Regions from separate parts of the Paenisporosarcina sp. genome, predicted to be linked through region 2. Evidence: riboswitches for the same ligand, from Rfam matches in the RefSeq annotation. Region 2 holds a riboswitch; the other holds the start of a gene.
The links. A riboswitch is a leader RNA that binds a small molecule or an ion and turns the genes downstream of it on or off. The one in region 2 is predicted to bind lysine.

Region 1 (9,470 bases), on a different contig from region 2:
GATTTCTTGACACGCACAGCTTGTTCATAATAATATGAAAATATGAATGAATAGTCATTCATATTTTCTTTTTTTGGTGGTGAATTTATTGAAACGAGACAAACCGAAATATAAACAAATAATTGATGCTGCCGTTATTGTTATTGCTGAAAACGGGTACCACCAAGCACAAGTTTCTAAAATCGCGAAACAAGCAAGTGTCGCTGACGGAACCATTTATTTGTATTTTAAAAACAAGGAAGATATCCTCATATCGGTTTTCACCGAAAAAATGGGCGTGTTCGTCGAAAATTTAAAACAGATTATTAAAGATGAATCAACAGCTTGTGAAAAGCTTTTGAAGATGATTGATAATCATTTCCGTGTACTAGCAACTGATCACCATTTAGCAATCGTCACTCAGTTAGAGCTACGCCAGTCAAATAAGGATATTCGATTAAAGATTAACGATGTATTAAAAGAATATCTTGTCTTGCTGGATCACATTTTGATTGAGGGATTGGAAAATGGAGAATTTAACAAAGATTTGGACATACGACTTGCTCGTCACATGGTGTTTGGTACAATTGATGAGACCATTACAACGTGGGTCATGAATGATCAAAAATACGATCTAATGAAATTAGCTCCAAAAGTGCAAAAGTTACTTCTTAGTGGTATGAGAGCATAACTGAAAGGGTGAAGTGAGTGGAGTTTTTAAGTTGGACAATCGAAGATTATGTTGCGGTTGTAAAAATTAGCCGACCACCTGCAAATGCATTATCAAGAGCATTGATTCTTGAAGTCAATGAATTGTTAAACGCAGTTGAACACGATAAAGATGTGCGTGTTGTTGTTTTACAAGGAGAAGGACGTTTCTTTTCTGCAGGAGCAGATATTAAAGAGTTTACATCTATTCAAACTGGGGAAGAGTTCTCTGCACTAGCTGCAAGTGGACAAGAAATTTTCGAACGTGTTGAACGTTTCTCTAAACCAGTTATTGCTTCAATTCACGGTGCTGCTCTTGGTGGGGGATTAGAGCTCGCTATGAGCTGTCACCTGCGAATCGTATCTGAAAATGCTAAACTAGGATTGCCAGAACTTCAATTAGGGTTAATACCTGGTTTTGCTGGCACTCAAAGACTTCCTCGACTAGTAGGTGTTCCAAAAGCAGCAGAAATGCTATTTACAAGTGAACCAATCACTGGCTTAGAGGCTGTTCAATGGGGATTAGCAAATCGTGCATTTGCTGAAGAGGAACTTGAAGCTAAGACGATGGAATTAGCAAAAAAAGTAGCTAAAAAGAGTCCTGTTGCAGTAAAAGCAGCCATCGAAATGTTGCAATTTGCAAAAACTTACTCGTATGATGAAGGTGTAAAAGCTGAAGCACAATCTTTTGGAACCGTTTTCGTTTCAGAAAACGCAAAAGAAGGCATTCAAGCTTTCCTAGAAAAGCGAGAGCCCGTGTTTAAAGGAAACTAATTACAAGTATTGGGAGGTCTGTCACATGAATATTTATGTGTTGGTAAAACGTACATTCGATACAGAAGAAAGAATCGTTGTTTCAGGTGGGAAAATTCAAGAAGATGGTGCAGAATTCATTATTAATCCTTATGATGAATATGCAATTGAAGAAGCAATTCAAGTACGCGATGCTCATGGCGGTGAAGTAACCGTATTAACTATGGGTGGCGAGGAAGCTGAAAAACAGCTTCGAACTGCATTAGCAATGGGTGCTGATAAAGCTGTGTTAATAAATGTTGAAGACGATATTGATGAACTTGATCAGTTCACTTCAGCACAGATTTTAGCTGACTACCTAAAAGATAAAAATCCAGACTTAATCTTAGCAGGTAATGTAGCAATCGATGGCGGATCAGGACAAGTAGGACCACGAGTTGCTGATTTACTTGATATTAACTATGTTACAACAATTACTAAGTTAGAAATTAACGGAACTCAAGTTAGCATTGTTAGAGATGTTGAAGGGGATTCAGAAGTTATTGAAACTTCTTTACCACTTTTAGTAACAGCTCAACAAGGTTTAAATGAACCACGTTATCCTTCACTTCCAGGGATTATGAAAGCTAAAAAGAAACCATTGGATGAAGTGGAACTAGACGATTTAGATATTGATGAAGACGATGTTGTTGCAAAAACGGAGACAATCGACATTTACTTGCCTCCTAAAAAAGAAGCAGGTCGCGTATTAGAAGGCGACATTTCTGCTCAAGTAACAGAATTAGTACAGTTACTTCGTACAGAAGCAAAAGTCATATAATCGGATCTGAACATTTGTATTGGAGGGAAAACACATCATGACAAAAAAAGTTATCGTTTTAGGTGAAGCGCGTGAAGGCGTTTTACGTAATGTATCGTTTGAAGCAATTGCAGCTGCTAAAAAAATATCTGGTGGCGGAGAAGTTGTCGCTATTTTACTAGGAGATTCTGTACAAGCTTTAGGAAATGAAATGATTCATTATGGGGCAGATCGTGTTGTTACGGTTGAACATCCTCATTTAAAAACATATACATCTGACGGCTATAGCCAAGCATTCATGGCTGTCGTTGAAAATGAAAAACCAGATGCTGTTGTCTTTGGGCATACTGCATTAGGTAAAGACCTATCTCCAAAAGTAGCAAGTAAATTGCAATCAGGATTAATTTCTGATGTTACTGATATTGAAGGAGAAGGAGATGGTGCAGTATTCATTCGCCCAATCTTCTCTGGTAAAGCTTTTGAGAAAGTAAAAATCAAGGAAGGAATCGTCTTTGTAACGATTCGTCCAAACAATATCCAACCTCTTGCACATGATGAAAGCCGTTCTGGTGACGTGTCATCTGTGAGTGTAGATATTACGAACCTTCGAACGATTATTAAAGAAGTAGTGCGTAAATCAACTGAAGGCGTTGATTTATCAGAAGCGAAAGTAATCGTTGCTGGTGGTCGTGGAGTGAAGAGTGAAGATGGTTTTGAGCCATTAAAAGAACTTGCTGACCTATTAGGTGGTGCAGTAGGAGCTTCTCGTGGTGCCTGTGACGCTGATTACTGTGATTATTCACTTCAAATCGGTCAGACTGGTAAAGTTGTAACACCAGATTTATATATTGCAGCAGGTATTTCGGGAGCGATTCAACATTTGGCTGGTATGTCAAACTCGAAAATCATCGTTGCCATTAATAAAGACCCAGAAGCGAATATCTTCAAGGTAGCTGACTATGGTATTGTTGGAGATCTTTTCGAAGTAATCCCAATGCTTACTGAAGAATTCAAAAAAATGAAATCAAATTAATGAACTAAACTCCGTGCATTATGTACGGAGTTTTCTTTTTTTATATATTACTTTTTAATTGAAGAATTTGATCTTATTTCTTATATACTAACTAGTTCTTGATACAACAGATATTCCAGTATGCAATCTTACCCTTAGAAGCTCAAAGTCACACCCATTCGTTGTGATTTTTTAATATCAAATGTGACATATTAACGTTTTATAAACACTCATTATTACATTTAGAATCTTTTCTATTGATTGAAATGGAGGCGGCGACTCCTGGGGGAATGGCACGAGCTTTAGACCCTGGACTGAGCATCGCGAAGGAAGCGGCTAAAGCCGTGCCCCCCGGAAAGCGACCGCTGCAATGGAAATCAACAGTTTTCATGTGTACTACTAAACCTCTTATGAATATCTCTAGGGATTTAGAATTGCTTCTAAAATGAAAATTAAATCCGGAAGAATATAATATTTGTATGGTAACATTACGGAATTTTACACTCATTCAATTTCAAGCAAAAAATTCGCATGGATATTTGACGCATGATATACTACGTCTAGAGTTTGTATTTTTAAGGAGGAATTTTATTATGGCAATTGTACACGGAACAGATCAGAGTTTTTCAAATGAAATTTCAAACGGTTTAGTATTAGTAGATTTTTGGGCACCTTGGTGTGGGCCATGTAAAATGATCGCTCCAGTATTAGAAGAATTAGATGGTGAAATGAGCGAAACAGTGAAAATTGTCAAAGTAGACGTTGATGAAAATCAAGAAACAGCAAGCAACTTTGGAATTATGTCAATTCCTACATTAGTACTTTTTAAAGATGGGCAACCAGTTGATAAAGTAGTAGGTTTCCAACCAAAAGAAGCATTAGCTCAATTAGTACAAAAACACGCATAATACAAAAACCGGGAACCCTAAGGGCCCGGTTTTTTTTACAGGTGATGATAATGATAAATGAATTAATCGAACAAAAATGTTCTATCCTACCAGATCAACCAGGCTGTTATTTAATGAAAGACCGTCAAGGGACGATTATTTACGTTGGTAAAGCCAAAGTATTAAAAAATCGAGTCCGTTCTTATTTTACTGGGAGTCATGATGGTAAAACACAAAGACTAGTCAATGAAATAACTGATTTTGAATATATTGTGACTTCTTCTGATATCGAAGCACTGATTCTCGAATTAAATTTAATTAAAAAACATGATCCTAAATACAACATCATGTTAAAAGATGATAAAACGTATCCATATATTAAAATTACAGGCGAAAAACATCCGAAGCTAATCACTACAAGACAAGTTAAGAAAGACAAAGGTAAGTACTTCGGTCCTTATCCTAATGCCTATGCAGCAAGTGCTACTAAAAAGTTACTTGATCGCCTGTATCCGTTAAGAAAATGTCCAACACTACCCGATCGTGTATGTTTATATTATCACCTTGGGCAATGTTTAGCTCCTTGTGTTAAACCGATTGAGCAGGATTCTTATCGAGAAATTATCGATCAAATAACCAAGTTTTTAAATGGTGGATACCAACAAGTGAAAAAAGAGTTGACGGAGAAAATGTCCTCAGCTGCAGAAAACTTGGAATTTGAGCGGGCAAAAGAATATCGAGATCAAATTATGCATATCGAAACGGTAATGGAAAAACAAAAAATCACGACGAATGATTTTACGGATCGAGATATCTTTGGTTTTTCTGTCAATAAAGGATGGATGTGTGTTCAAGTTTTCTTTGTAAGACAAGGAAAGCTGATTGAACGTGATGTTTCCCTTTTTCCTTTGTACCAAGATCCAGATGATGAATTCCTAACGTTTTTAGGCCAGTTTTATGATAAACCACATCATATTTTGCCAAGAGAAATTTACGTTCCACAAAGTGTGGATTTAAATATGGTCAATCAACTTTTGAATGTGAAAGTGGCTTCACCAAGCCGAGGAAAGAAAAAAGAAATGATTGATTTAGCTACTAAAAATGCTGAAATTGCGCTAAAAGAAAAATTCCATTTAATCGAGCGTCAGGATCAGCGAACGATCGGTGCATGTGAGGAACTTGGAACAGCTATGAACATAGCGACACCTCTAAGAATCGAAGCTTTTGATAATTCACATATATATGGTGCTGACGCTGTATCAGCCATGGTTACATTTGTAGATGGTAGACCTTACAAAAAGGACTATCGAAAATACAAAACCAAAACGGCAGCCCGTCATGATGACTACGGCGCTATGCGTGAAGTCGTAAGAAGAAGATATACTCGAGTATTACAAGAGGGATTACCTCTTCCTGACTTAATCATTATCGATGGTGGGAAGGGACAAATGGAAATCGCCAGGGAAGTCATTGAAGACGAGCTTGGTTTGTCAATTCCTATTGCGGGTTTAGCAAAAGACACAAAACACCAAACTGCTTCGTTGTTGTATGGCAATCCAATTGAAATTATTCAATTGAAGCGAACAAGTGAAGCCTTTTATTTATTACAACGCATTCAAGATGAAGTTCATCGATTTGCGATTACTTTCCATAGACAACAACGTGGGAAAAACACCATTGCCTCTGCTCTTGATGGATTTGAAGGCATAGGTCCAAAACGCAAAAAAATGTTATTAAAACATTTTGGATCTGTTAAACGAATTAAAGAAGCATCAATTGAAGAACTTAAAGCGTCTGGCTTACCACAACAAATTGCAGAATCAGTATCGTCCTATTTTAAAAACGAGTCATTGTCAAATGAGTAATATTATGATATTGTAAACACACTGAAATTGAATCACTTGAAAAGTGATGATAGAGGCGCGAAAATCATTAGTACCCTGCTGGAGGATAGAACAGATCCTATGATTGCAGATGAAAGGGAAATTCGCCGAAGTTCGACAATCCTGTTTAAATTGTCGCGCTGGTTTTGCATTGAATAAATGCAAGATTGTCAGAATCTAATCGATTCTGGAGGGCTATCTCACATGGACGCTTCTTATGAACGTACATGATTAGAGACAGCTTTCTACGAAAAATCGTGGATAAGCTGTCTTTTTTTAGCTTCTTTGGATATAAGGGAGAGTTACTATTGAGTCGAATTGTTATGAAATTTGGTGGAACATCAGTAGGGAATACAGAAAGAATTCGAAATGTAGCACAACGTGTCATTCGTGAGACAGCTAAAGGACATGAGATAATAGTCGTCGTATCTGCTATGGGTAAAACAACGGATGAATTAGTTAAGTTAGCAAAGGATTTAGCATCTGAACCATCCAAGAGGGAAATGGATATGCTTCTTTCTACTGGAGAACAGGTAACGATATCATTATTAACGATGGCACTTAAACATATGGGGCAGGACGCGATTTCATATACAGGTTGGCAAGCTGGAATCGGTACGGAATCTATTCATTCGAATGCTCGAATTGAACATATCGATTCTACACGCATTGAACAATCGTTGCGTGATGGAAAAGTTGTAGTGGTTGCTGGTTTCCAAGGGATGGATTCATTTGGAGAGTTAACAACCTTAGGCAGAGGAGGATCTGATACAACTGCAGTAGCATTAGCTGCTTCTTTGAATGCTAAACAATGCGATATTTATACGGACGTTGATGGAATTTATACTTCCGATCCTCGTTATGTTGATCAAGCACGCAAATTATCCGAATTATCCTATGATGAAATGTTGGAACTAGCTAACTTAGGAGCGGGTGTTTTACACCCTCGCGCAGTTGAATTCGCGAAAAATTATGGTATTCCGCTTAGCGTCCGCTCAAGTTTATCTGACGAAGAAGGCACAATATTATTGGAGGAACCAACAATGGAAAAAAATCTAATTGTTCGTGGAGTTGCATTTGAAACAGAGATTGTGCGATTAACAATCGGTTATGAGATTCCTTTTAATGGATCACTGGCAAAGATATTTACGACGTTAGCAAAAAACCATATTAACGTAGATATTATTGTACAAAGTATCATGGAAGGGACACAACCAAGTGTTTCATTTTCCATCAAAAAAGAAGATTTCGCTGAATGTATTCAAGTGTTAGAAACAAATAAAGAAAACTTGGGATACCAATCTTCAAATTTTGAAATTGGATTAGCTAAAGTATCGATTGTTGGGTCCGGAATGGTTTCCAATCCAGGTGTAGCTGCCCAAATGTTTGATCGATTACGAATTGAAGGTATCCCAGTTAAAATGGTAAGCACGTCAGAGATTAAGGTATCTGTTGTAGTGCCAGAAGTGGATATGATTCGAGCAACTAAAGCTTTACATGATGAATTTGGTTTAGCTGCAATTCCTGTTTAATGGAATTTCATGGTATAATCAGTCCATATAGATCATGAGAGGCTGTGGTGAATTTGAACTGGCATATCGTGGAGGACTTAATAAAAAAAGCACAACGTGACGGTCAATTTGAAAATCTCCCTGGTGCAGGGAAACCCTTACCACCAGATGAGTTTGCTCATTATCCAGAGGATATTCGAGTGGTCATGCGCATTCTTAAAAATTCGGGGCATGATGATGAAGCTCAGTTCGTTAAAGAAGAAATGGGCGAATTACAACTACAAATGAAACGTGCAACTCATCAAGAGAAAACGGAGCTTGAGAAACAGTATAATCAAAAATTGACACAGATGAACCAGCTTTTATCGAAAAAAGGCATTCAAACAAATAGCAATGCATTTAAACAATATCAATCCCAAATTGATGCGAAGTTGAAGTGGGATTAAAAAACTGGCAAGACACCTTAAACGCGTGTCTTGCCAGTTTTTATATTGCTTCTTTTAAATCCCACTTCACATGGAAAAGAATCTGGTTTTTCTTTAGAGCCTTTTCTTCGTAACATTCAGTTAAGAATCCACCTAGTTTTTGTTGTTGCTGTGCGAGAAAGCCGGCTTCTAATTTAAAACAACGTTGTTGCATATTCAATAATTCAGCATCACCAGTTAATTCATAAAAAGCTTCGTCTTTATCCAATTTAACGAGACGAAGATCACCCCAACCAGCTTCCTTAAAAAAGCTAATCGCTTCATCCATAGAGAACATTTGAAATTTTCGAGCTAGTTCTTTACCCGACCAATATAATATATCCTCTTCATGTTTGCCTAAGATAGAAGCTAAAACATGATCTCTAATTAATTCGTACCCAAACGTAGGCATAGTTGTTTTTTCTTCATTTTCTGTCATAATCAATCCCGCTTTCATTGAATTTTCATTGGAAAAAATAATCGATTTTAGAATTTTCATTGAACAAGGCAGGATTTATTGTCAAAATTGAGCATATTTCTGCTTTTTTGAGTCGTGATTGTTCACGCACCTTGTCTTGACGCTCCTTTGTGTGAAGAGTACAATGGACATGTCATAATATTGTACCATGATGAAATATGCAGTCAATCTGCTTTCATAAATATGAAGGCAAATATTGGTCTGCCTATTTTAAGTACTAAGGGGGGTAACAGTCTTGTCGAAAGATCGTGAATTTTATTTGCGTCGATTGCATTCACTTGTTGGGATAATTCCAGTTGGTTTGTTTTTGGCACAACATTTAGTTGTTAACCATTTCGCAACTAAAGGAGCAGAATCATTTAACACAGCAGTTCACTTTATGGAAAGTTTACCATTCGTATTATTCTTGGAATGGTTTGTCATTTACATTCCACTAATGTTCCATGCGTTTTATGGTCTGTACATAGCTTTTACAGCGAAAAACAATCCACAACGTTATGGAACATTCCGAAACTGGATGTTTGTTTTACAACGAATTACCGGAATCATTCTTGTTGTGTTTATCGCATGGCATATATTTGAAACTAGATTCCAAAAGGCAATTGGTGCTCAAGAAGTTAACTTTAACATGATGGCTGATATTTTAGCGAGTCCATTAATGTTTGCATTTTACGTGATAGGTGTTGTATCTGCAACATTCCACTTAGCAAACGGAATATGGTCATTCTTAGTAAGCTGGGGTATCACTCAATCACCTACTTCACAACGAATTTCAACATATGTGACAATAGGTATCTTCTTAGCATTAACTGTAGTCGGCGTTCGAGCACTTCTTGCATTCGTGTAAAAAGTTAAATGAATTGAAAGCGCTTGACTACTACTAGAAAGAGGAGTGAGAAAAATCATGGCAAAAAGTAAATTGATTGTTGTCGGTGGCGGTTTAGCCGGTTTAATGGCAACAATTAAAGCGGCCGAAGAAGGCACGCCTGTAGAATT
Region 2 (9,470 bases):
GAAAATGGATTAATGAAACTCCACAAGATTTTAAATTTATTGTTAAAGCTTATCAAGGCATTACAGGTCATTTAAGAGGGGAATCTCCATTTCAATCAACAGAAGAAATGATGACCCGTTATAAGGATTCCTTAACACCTTTAATCGAAGCAGAAAAATTGAGCATGATTCTTGTACAATTCCCACCATGGTTTGAATGTATTAAAGGCAATGTGGACTACATAAAAATGCTCAAAGAGTCATTTTTGGACATGCCTGTCGCCATTGAATTTAGACATCAATCTTGGTATGAGCCGCAATATAGGCAGAAAACCATTGAGTTTTTAACTGAATATGAATTTATTCATTCAGTTTGTGATGAACCACAATCTGGTCAAGGAAGTATTCCGTTAGTGCCTGTAGCCAGTCGTAAGGATCATACTTTATTTCGTCTTCATGGTCGCAATGTGCATGGTTGGCGAAATCCAGGAGATGCACAAAAATGGCGAGAAATCAGGTACTTGTATGATTACAATGAAGCGGAATTAGATGAAATTGTTCAAGTCATTCATCACTTATCTAAACAATCTAAAAAAGTCACGGTTCTATTCAATAATAATTCCGGTGGACATGCTGCTAATAATGCCAAACAAGTCATGAAAAAGTTACATATTCAATATGAAGGTTTAAACCCTAAGCAATTAGACATATTTGGAGGAGAGTCAGAATGGAATATATAATTTTAGCAATCATCGGTTTGCTCTCTGGGGTAGTCGGTGCATTAGTCGGATTAGGTGGAGGCGTTATTTTAGTCCCTGCCACACTTTTTTTTGGAGGGTCATTAGGTTTAATTCCTGGTATTACACCACAAAATGTAGTGGGACTGTCCGTAATTATGATGATTTTCACTGGTCTTGCCTCTACTTTGTCCTACATGAAGTCAAAGACCGTCGATTATCAGAGTGGAACCATTTTCTTTATAGGTAGTGTTCCAGGTACAATTCTTGGTGCTATTGTGAATAAAGGATTGGACTTGCCATCCTTCAATTTATATTTTGGCATACTATTAATTCTATTAGCTACATTACTACTCGTACGAAAATATTTAAAACCTATACATATATTTGTTGATAACAGCAAGAAAAAAACATTTATCGATCCACAAGGTAACTCTTTTGTATATGGCTATCCTATATGGTTTGCACTTCTACTTACCTTCGGAGTTGGATTTGCTTCAGGCTTATTCGGGATTGGCGGAGGTTCAATTCTTGTTCCGGCAATGATCTTGTTATTCTTATTTCCGCCTCATGTGGCGGTGGGTACATCGATGTTTATGGTCTTTCTATCAGCACTTGTCAATTCTGTTAGCCATATCTCATTAGGGAATGTTCCTTGGTTATATACAATACCGGTTATTCCAGCAGCCTATATTGGTGCTAAGATTGGTGCTTACTTAAATCAAAAAATTAAATCGGAAACATTAGTGTTCGCACTTCGAATTATTTTATTATTACTAGGAATTCGTTCAATTGTTGCTGGATTACTCGGGTAAGGAGATTAATGAATGCTAGAAACCATCCATTTTTATCATACGAATGATTTGCATAGTCATTTTCAACATTGGCCGAGAATTGACGATTTGTTGACTTCACGGAAAAAATGGCATCAAGAGGAAGGTGACTCTAGCTTTGCATTTGATATCGGTGATCATATTGACCGGTCGCATATTTTCACTGAAGGTACGCTTGGAAAAGGAAATACACAGCTTTTAAATCATGCACAATATGATGTTGTTACCATTGGCAACAACGAAGGGATTACTTTGCCTCACGATGACCTTGATACCCTATATGAGGATGCTCATTTTGATGTTGTGGTGGGTAATTTATTTGATGAAAATGGCAATCGACCAAATTGGGTGAAACCTTACGTTGTAAAGCAAACATCGAAGGGGACTAAAATCGGAATCATCGCTGTAACAGCGGAATTTTCATCTTTCTACGAGCGTTTAGGCTGGAAAGTAACATCTGCTTTTGAAGCTATACAAAAGTCTCTAGAACAATTAACTCAAGATGTAGACATCCTTATTTGTTTATCTCATTTAGGTATACATGAAGATGAAAAAATGGCTGCTCAATTCCCTGAAATAGATGTTATATTTGGAGCTCATACACATCATGTATTGCACGATGGGAAAATAGTGGATAACGTGTTACTAGCGGCAGCAGGTAAATTCGGTCAATTTGTTGGTCAAGTTACAGTCGATTTTGATTTAATTACAAATGAAATTCGAAAGAAAAAGGCCATTCTTTACGATGCGAATGAATTGCCAACAGTTCAACATGAACTTCAAAAAGTGACTGAACTCGAACGAATCGGAAAAGAAAAGATGAAAACCTTTGAATTTCATCAAAAGGAAACGTTAGAAAAACAATGGTTCCAAGATTCAGCTTTGTCGGCTTATTTTGGAGAGGCAATGGTGAGTTATTGTGATGCAGATTGTGCCCTTTTCAATGCGGGAATATTTCTCGATGATTTAAAAAGTGGAGATGTCTCCTCTTTACACGTGCATCAAATATTACCTCATCCGATCAATCCGTGTGTAATCGAACTTACGTATTTAGAGTTACTCGATGTATATCATCAGTCATTAAACCAAGAATGGCCAAATCTAGAGATTAAGGGTCTTGGATTTAGAGGTTCAATAATGGGAAAAATGATTGCTTATAACATGAAAATTGTAGACAATGAATTGTACATTAAGAACGAACTTGTAAATCCAAACAAGTTAATCAGATTGGCAACTTTAGATATGTTTACATTCGGTTACTTTTTTCCGAGTTTAAAAGAAGCTAAAAAAGCCTACTTTATGCCAGATTTTCTGAGAGACGTTTTTATTTGGTATGGAAAAAAACAAAAATAATTCTGGGATTTACACGAAGTGGAGAGAACCATGAGATTAATATCAATCAAGACATTAAAAGAAGGAATGATTATAGGGCGGACGATTTGGAATGAAGCTGGGCATCCTTTATTGCAAGAAAATGTGGAGGTTACCGGTCGAATCATCGAACGGTTAATTGATTTAAATGTTCAATATGTATATATTCAAGATGAAATATCAAGAGACATAGAATCTCTTGATACTGTACCGATTGAAGTAAGGAAACGAGCAGTTACAGAAATAACCCAAACGTTCAAAGCTATTCAAGGCGCAAAAAAAGGACAAGCTTCCTTTTTTATCGATCAACAATCAAAAGCTCTTTACTCGATTATCGATGATCTATTAAATAACATTTTATCGAATGAAGATGTTTTAACTATCATCGGCGATGTTTTCATGTATGATAACTATATTTATCAACATTCATTTCAAGTCAGCACTTATGCTATAGCTATTGCGAAAGAAATGAACTATTCAGTTGAAGAAATTCGACAAATCGCTTTAGGAGCACTATTGCATGACGTTGGAAAAATGTTGGTTCCGCAAGACATTCTATTAAAGCCAGGACGACTTTCAGAAGAAGAGTTCAGTGAAATTCGAAAGCACACAACAGCAGGTTTTGATGTGTTAAGGAATGTTCACTCCATCTCATTATTGATAGCGCATTGTGCTTTTCAACATCATGAGAGATTGGATGGAAGTGGTTATCCTAGAGGGTTGATCGATTTTGAAATTCATCCATATGCCAAAATTATTGCTGTTGCAGATGTATTTGATGCGGTTACCTCGAACCGTGTCTATAAAATGAAAATGATCCCGTCACAAGCAATTGCTATTTTAGAAGCTGGGAAGGGCACATTGTACGATGCAAAAGTAGTTCAAGCCTTTAGTCAAATTATTGCGCATTACCCGAATGGGACAACTGTTGTTCTGTCAAATGATAGTCGTGGCATTATTTCTAAACAAAACAAGCATATGCCTACACGTCCATGGGTTAGAATTTTTGAAGAAGATGGTGAGTTGTTAAATGCGACCTATGAACTTGACTTATTACATAATAATGAGCTAGTTATCGACAAAGTGGAACTCGATTTTAATTAAAATGAAGACATAAAATCCTCCTATTCCTCGTACCATAGAGAAGGAGGATTTTTGTTTGAAACTACCAAAAGTAACGAATAAATCAAGCAAGAAAAGACAAAATCTGTTACCAATCATTCTGTTGTGTATTATTTTGTCCGTGGCTGCATTGTTTTATGTCGTGAACGTACGTTTAACCCCAACCTACCTACAGTATGCAGAAGTGCAATCAACGAAAATAGCCTCATTAGTAATTAGTAAAGCAATTAACACGCGTATCTCAAATGTTTTAGACGTAAACGATATTATTGAACATGTACCATCTGATCAATCTAATATGGTGACCACTAAATTTAATACTGAAATTATTAATCGTGTGTTAGCGGATACGACCAATTTAGTACAAACGCATTTAGAACAGGCTGAGGAAGGGAATTTAGACCATCTTCCATACCTAGATGATATTGAATATGATACTGAGGCTATGGAAGATCAAGGCGGAATCGTCTTTTTTGTTCCTATTGGGCAAGCGACAAATATTCCTTTACTCGGTAATTTAGGACCCAAAATACCGATTAGATTTCATGTGATTGGAAATGTAAAGTCGAACGTGGATCCAATCATTAGAGAATTTGGTATTAATAATGCGTATGTAGAAGTTAGTATTTTAATTAAAGTTAATGTTCAAGTGATCGTTCCTTTAGCAACCAAGACAACTGTAGTGGAACAGCGTATTCCCGTCGCTATGGGGTTAATTCAAGGTCAAGTACCACAAATTTTCAATCGAGGGGATGGTGTTCAACCTTCCATCGAAGTTCCAGTAAAACTTCCCGATGAGTAATCTCTTGCAAAAAAACGAATATATTGATAGGATAATAAATGAAAATTATATCGATGGGTAGAGGCCGCATGGCTTATGAGTAACATACGCGAGGATGACAACGTAGACCGTATGCAAAAGGAAGTTATGCCGAAGTATTATGATAATGTCCATTATCATATGCTGGGGTTATTCTGAACAAGAATAACACTGTCATTTATAAGCATATTGCTTTAAATGGTGAGCTACAGATCGTGGGTAGTGTACATTAATTAATCTATTCGCAACTTGTAGAGGCTGACTTCCTGACATTCTTATGAATGTATATGGAGTCAGCTTTTTTTGTATGGTTACTCGTTCTCTGTGTCCACCCCCATAAGGAGGAGGAAGCAACATTATGTCAGGCACAATTTTTTCTATTTTACCCCCAATACTTGCAATTGTAATGGTTCTCATTACTAGAAGAGTATTACTTTCACTTGGAGCGGGTGTCGTGTTAGGAGCTTTATTAATTCATTCATTTGCTCCTGTAGATTCACTTGCAACTTTGTGGAAATCATTCCAGATTACTTTTTGGGATGGCGGCTTAAATACGTATAATGTATTTATACTTCTTTTCTTATTTTTATTAGGAATCATCACTGCATTTGTTAGTCTTTCTGGAGGAAGCCGAGCATTTGCAGAATGGGCAGTCAAACATATTAAAACGCGTCGTGGAGCCAAATTATTAACTGCGTTTTTAGGTATTATTATTTTCATCGACGACTATTTTAATGCGTTGGCTGTTGGACAAATTGCACGTCCTATAACTGATCATCACCGAGTTTCTCGCGCGAAGTTAGCGTACTTCATTGACTCAACTTCTGCACCTGTTTGTGTCGTTTCACCGGTTTCAAGTTGGGGAGCCTATTTAATTGGCTTAATTGGAACAATTTTAGCAACACAATCTGTCATTACGTATTCACCTTTATCGGCATTCGTACTAATGGCTCCAATGAATTTTTATGTCATTGCTGCTCTTGCGATGGTGTTTTTCGTTGCTATAACAGATTTTGATTTACTTGAGATGAAAAAGCATGAAAAACGTGCAAGAGAAACAGGGGAATTATTTGATCCATTAAAAGATATCCCTGGTCAATTAAAAGAAGAATTTCCTGTGCACCATTATGGAAAGGTTAGAGATTTAGTTTTGCCTATCGTTACATTAGTGATCGCTACTATTTCTGCGATGGTCTGGACAGGTTATGTAAATGCAGGTGAAGCTAATATTTGGGCAATTTTTGAGAATACCGATGTACCAAAATCCCTTCTAATTGGCGGAACCGCTGGAGCGATTGTTTCAATTCTTTTATACGTTATGCAAATGAATCGAAATGAAAAAGCGAATAGCGGTTTAATTGGAAAAGGGATCATAAGTGGTCTTCAGTCGATGTTACCGGCAGTTCTAATCCTAATTTTTGCTTGGGCTTTAACTTTCATCATTGGTGAATTAGCAACTGGTGAGTACTTGGCTAAAATCGTTACAGATTCACAGTTGCCTATTAGTTTACTTCCAGTATTACTATTTGTATTAGCTGGTGGTATGGCCTTTGCCACAGGAACTTCATGGGGGTCTTTTGGTATACTCCTACCGATTGCTGGAACCATTATGATTAATGCAGAGCCAACAATGTTACTACCAGCACTAGCTGCAGTTTTAGCAGGATCTGTTTTTGGAGATCATTGTTCACCGATCTCTGATACGACGATTTTGTCATCAACTGGAGCGGGAAGTAATCATATTGATCACGTAACAACTCAATTACCTTATGCACTTATATCAGCTGGTGTAGCGGCAGTTGGTTATCTGGTATTAGGGTTAACTGAATCTTTATGGTTATCATTAGGGGTTGTTATTGCTATTCTAGCAATACTATTTATTGGTTTTAATATGACGATGAATAAAGAAGAAACAAAAATAATTGAATAGAAATTTCTCGAAAAGCAAGGGTGCTTACCCTTGCTTTTACTTTTTATATGTGTACATTTTTTTGAAAATTCACTTTGACAAGTTGATTCCCTATAGTATACTGTTTTTAGATTAGTAAATAATCTGAAAATAAACAAGCTTCCTAATATTGCAATAGTAATTTAGGGCGCGAAATAAAAGGGGGAAAAAACATGGAACAACGTTCTCAATGGGGAACTAGAGCTGGGTTTATATTAGCCGCAGTCGGTTCCGCGGTAGGGCTAGGAAACATTTGGCGCTTTCCGTATGTTGCTTATGAAAATGGTGGAGGAGCTTTCTTTATCCCGTACTTATTCGCTCTTTTAACTGCAGGTATTCCAATTCTTATCCTAGAATTCACCATGGGTCATAAGTATCGTGGTTCAGCTCCATTATCATTTTTCCGTTTAGGCGGTAAAAAAGCAGAATGGCTAGGCTGGTGGGCAATTTTCGTTTCCTTCGTTATATCAACCTATTATGCGGTCATTATCGCATGGGCTATGAAATATACAATCTACTCATTCGACCAAGCTTGGGGCGATGACACGGCAGGATTCTTATTCGGTACAGTACTAGAATTAGGTGATGTACCTGGTCAAGCTGGCGGATTAGTTGCAGGTGTAGCGATTCCATTATTATTAGTTTGGGTAATCACATTAGGGATCTTATTCGCAGGTGTTAAAAAAGGGATCGAGCTTGCAAATAAAATTTTCATCCCAACTTTAGTTGTTATCTTCTTAATCGTTGTTATCCGCGCGGTAACATTAGATGGAGCATTACTTGGTTTAGATGCATTCTTTAAACCGAACTTTGAGCAGTTAAGTAATCCAAAAGTTTGGGTTGCTGCTTATGGACATATTTTCTTCAGCTTATCGATTGCGTTTGCTATTATGATTACGTATGCTAGTTATCTTCCAAAAAAATCAGATATTACGAATAACGCGTTTATTACCGGTTTTGCAAACTCTGCATTTGAATTGCTTGCAGGTATTGGGGTGTTCTCGGCTTTAGGCTTTATGGCAGCATCACAAGGAGTAGCAGTAAGCGATGTAGCTTCAGCTGGAGTGGGTCTCGCATTTGTAGTATTCCCACAAATCATAAGTGAATTCCCTGGAATGAACGGCTTGTTTGGCGTATTATTCTTCCTTTCACTTACATTAGCTGGTTTGACTTCTCTAATTTCTATTTGTGAGACTTATGTAGCTGGTTTCTCTGAGAAATTTGGAATTACGCGTAACAAAGCAGTAGCATTTGGTGTAGGTTTAGCTGCTGTAATTTCATTCTTATTTGCAACAAATGGCGGTCTTTACTTCCTAGATGTAGCGGATTACTTCATCAACCAATTCGGTATTGCTGCAATCGGTTTAATCGAAGTAGTTGCAATTGCTTGGTTCTTTAAAAAGCTTCCAGAACTCCAAGATCATGCAAATGCTGTTTCTGATATTCGTTTAGGTGCTTGGTGGCAGATCTGCTTGAAATTCATTACACCTTTAGTTTTAGGTTATATGATGTTTGGATTACTAAAACTAAACTTATTAAAACAACATACTAAAAATGGCGAGGTTATCGGCAACTATGAAGGATATTCAGATATCTTCATTCTAAACTTCGGTTGGTTGGTTGCTGCTGGCGTCATTATTTTAGGATTTATCTTCACAGCTATGAAATGGAACAAAAATACGGATGTTGATGCATATCAACATGCAGATGGCGAATAAGGGGGACTTCAAATGTCATTAAGTGCAATCGTTATGATGATTGTCGGCGTCGTCATCATTTGGGGCGGACTTGCAGCTAGCATTGTCTATGCAGTAGGAAAGTCAAAAGCAAATCGAGTTTAAATAAGTAAAGCGTCTCTAAAATTAGAGGCGCTTTTTCTTTTGCTTTCAACTACTGAGGTGGTTGTGAGAAAGGATGTTATATGGTACATTGTCAACAGTAACTGTATCGTAAAAGTCGATAAAGAATGGGGTCGATGAGCTTGACAACAAAAGAAACACATTTACGAAAACCTGCGTGGTTGAAAATTAAATTAAATACTAATGACAATTATCGTAGCTTGAAAAAGCTAATGAGAGAAAATAATTTAAATACAGTGTGTGAAGAGGCACGCTGTCCAAATATTCATGAATGTTGGGGTACAAGACGTACTGCTACTTTCATGATTTTAGGAGCCATTTGTACGCGAGCTTGCCGCTTTTGTGCTGTTAAAACGGGTCTACCAAACGAATTAGATCTTGCAGAACCAGAACGTGTAGCAGATTCAGTCGTTATTATGAATTTGAAGCATGTCGTGGTGACGGCAGTTGCACGTGATGACTTAAAAGATGGGGGATCAGCAGTTTTTGCTGAAACGGTCCGTGCTATTCGTCGTAAAAACCCATTTACAACGATTGAAGTATTACCATCAGACATGGGGGGCATTGAAGAGAATTTACAAGCCCTTATGGATGCAAAACCGGATATTTTAAATCACAATATCGAAACAGTACGTCGTTTAACGCCAAGAGTTCGTGCACGTGCAAAGTATGATCGTTCTTTAGAGTTTTTACGTCGTGCAAAAGAAATGCAACCTGAGATTCCTACAAAGTCATCTTTAATGGTGGGACTAGGTGAAACACGCGAAGAAATTATTGAAGTAATGGATGATTTACGTGCCA

Region 1: another riboswitch for lysine. It lies ahead of AC3EA5_RS04055 (aspartate kinase); the one in region 2 lies ahead of AC3EA5_RS07905 (Na+/H+ antiporter NhaC family protein).

What each region holds. Positions count from the first base shown of each region.
Region 1 is NZ_JBYNRN010000012.1:158,811-168,280, forward strand. It holds gene fadR (fatty acid metabolism transcriptional regulator FadR) at 89-670, shown strand; gene AC3EA5_RS04030 (enoyl-CoA hydratase) at 688-1,461, shown strand; gene AC3EA5_RS04035 (electron transfer flavoprotein subunit beta/FixA family protein) at 1,487-2,260, shown strand; gene AC3EA5_RS04040 (electron transfer flavoprotein subunit alpha/FixB family protein) at 2,298-3,272, shown strand; gene trxA (thioredoxin) at 3,845-4,159, shown strand; gene uvrC (excinuclease ABC subunit UvrC) at 4,213-6,003, shown strand; lysine riboswitch at 6,046-6,227, shown strand; gene AC3EA5_RS04055 (aspartate kinase) at 6,330-7,553, shown strand; gene AC3EA5_RS04060 (DnaJ family domain-containing protein) at 7,601-7,978, shown strand; gene AC3EA5_RS04065 (YslB family protein) at 8,019-8,435, opposite strand; gene AC3EA5_RS04070 (succinate dehydrogenase cytochrome b558 subunit) at 8,710-9,321, shown strand; gene sdhA (succinate dehydrogenase flavoprotein subunit) at 9,379-9,470, shown strand, end outside.
Region 2 is NZ_JBYNRN010000021.1:41,219-50,688, reverse strand. It holds gene AC3EA5_RS07930 (DUF72 domain-containing protein) at 1-719, shown strand, start outside; gene AC3EA5_RS07925 (sulfite exporter TauE/SafE family protein) at 707-1,531, shown strand; gene AC3EA5_RS07920 (bifunctional metallophosphatase/5'-nucleotidase) at 1,544-2,902, shown strand; gene AC3EA5_RS07915 (HD-GYP domain-containing protein) at 2,933-4,024, shown strand; gene yunB (sporulation protein YunB) at 4,080-4,844, shown strand; lysine riboswitch at 4,895-5,079, shown strand; gene AC3EA5_RS07905 (Na+/H+ antiporter NhaC family protein) at 5,221-6,792, shown strand; gene AC3EA5_RS07900 (sodium-dependent transporter) at 6,984-8,528, shown strand; gene AC3EA5_RS07895 (methionine/alanine import family NSS transporter small subunit) at 8,541-8,651, shown strand; gene lipA (lipoyl synthase) at 8,792-9,470, shown strand, end outside.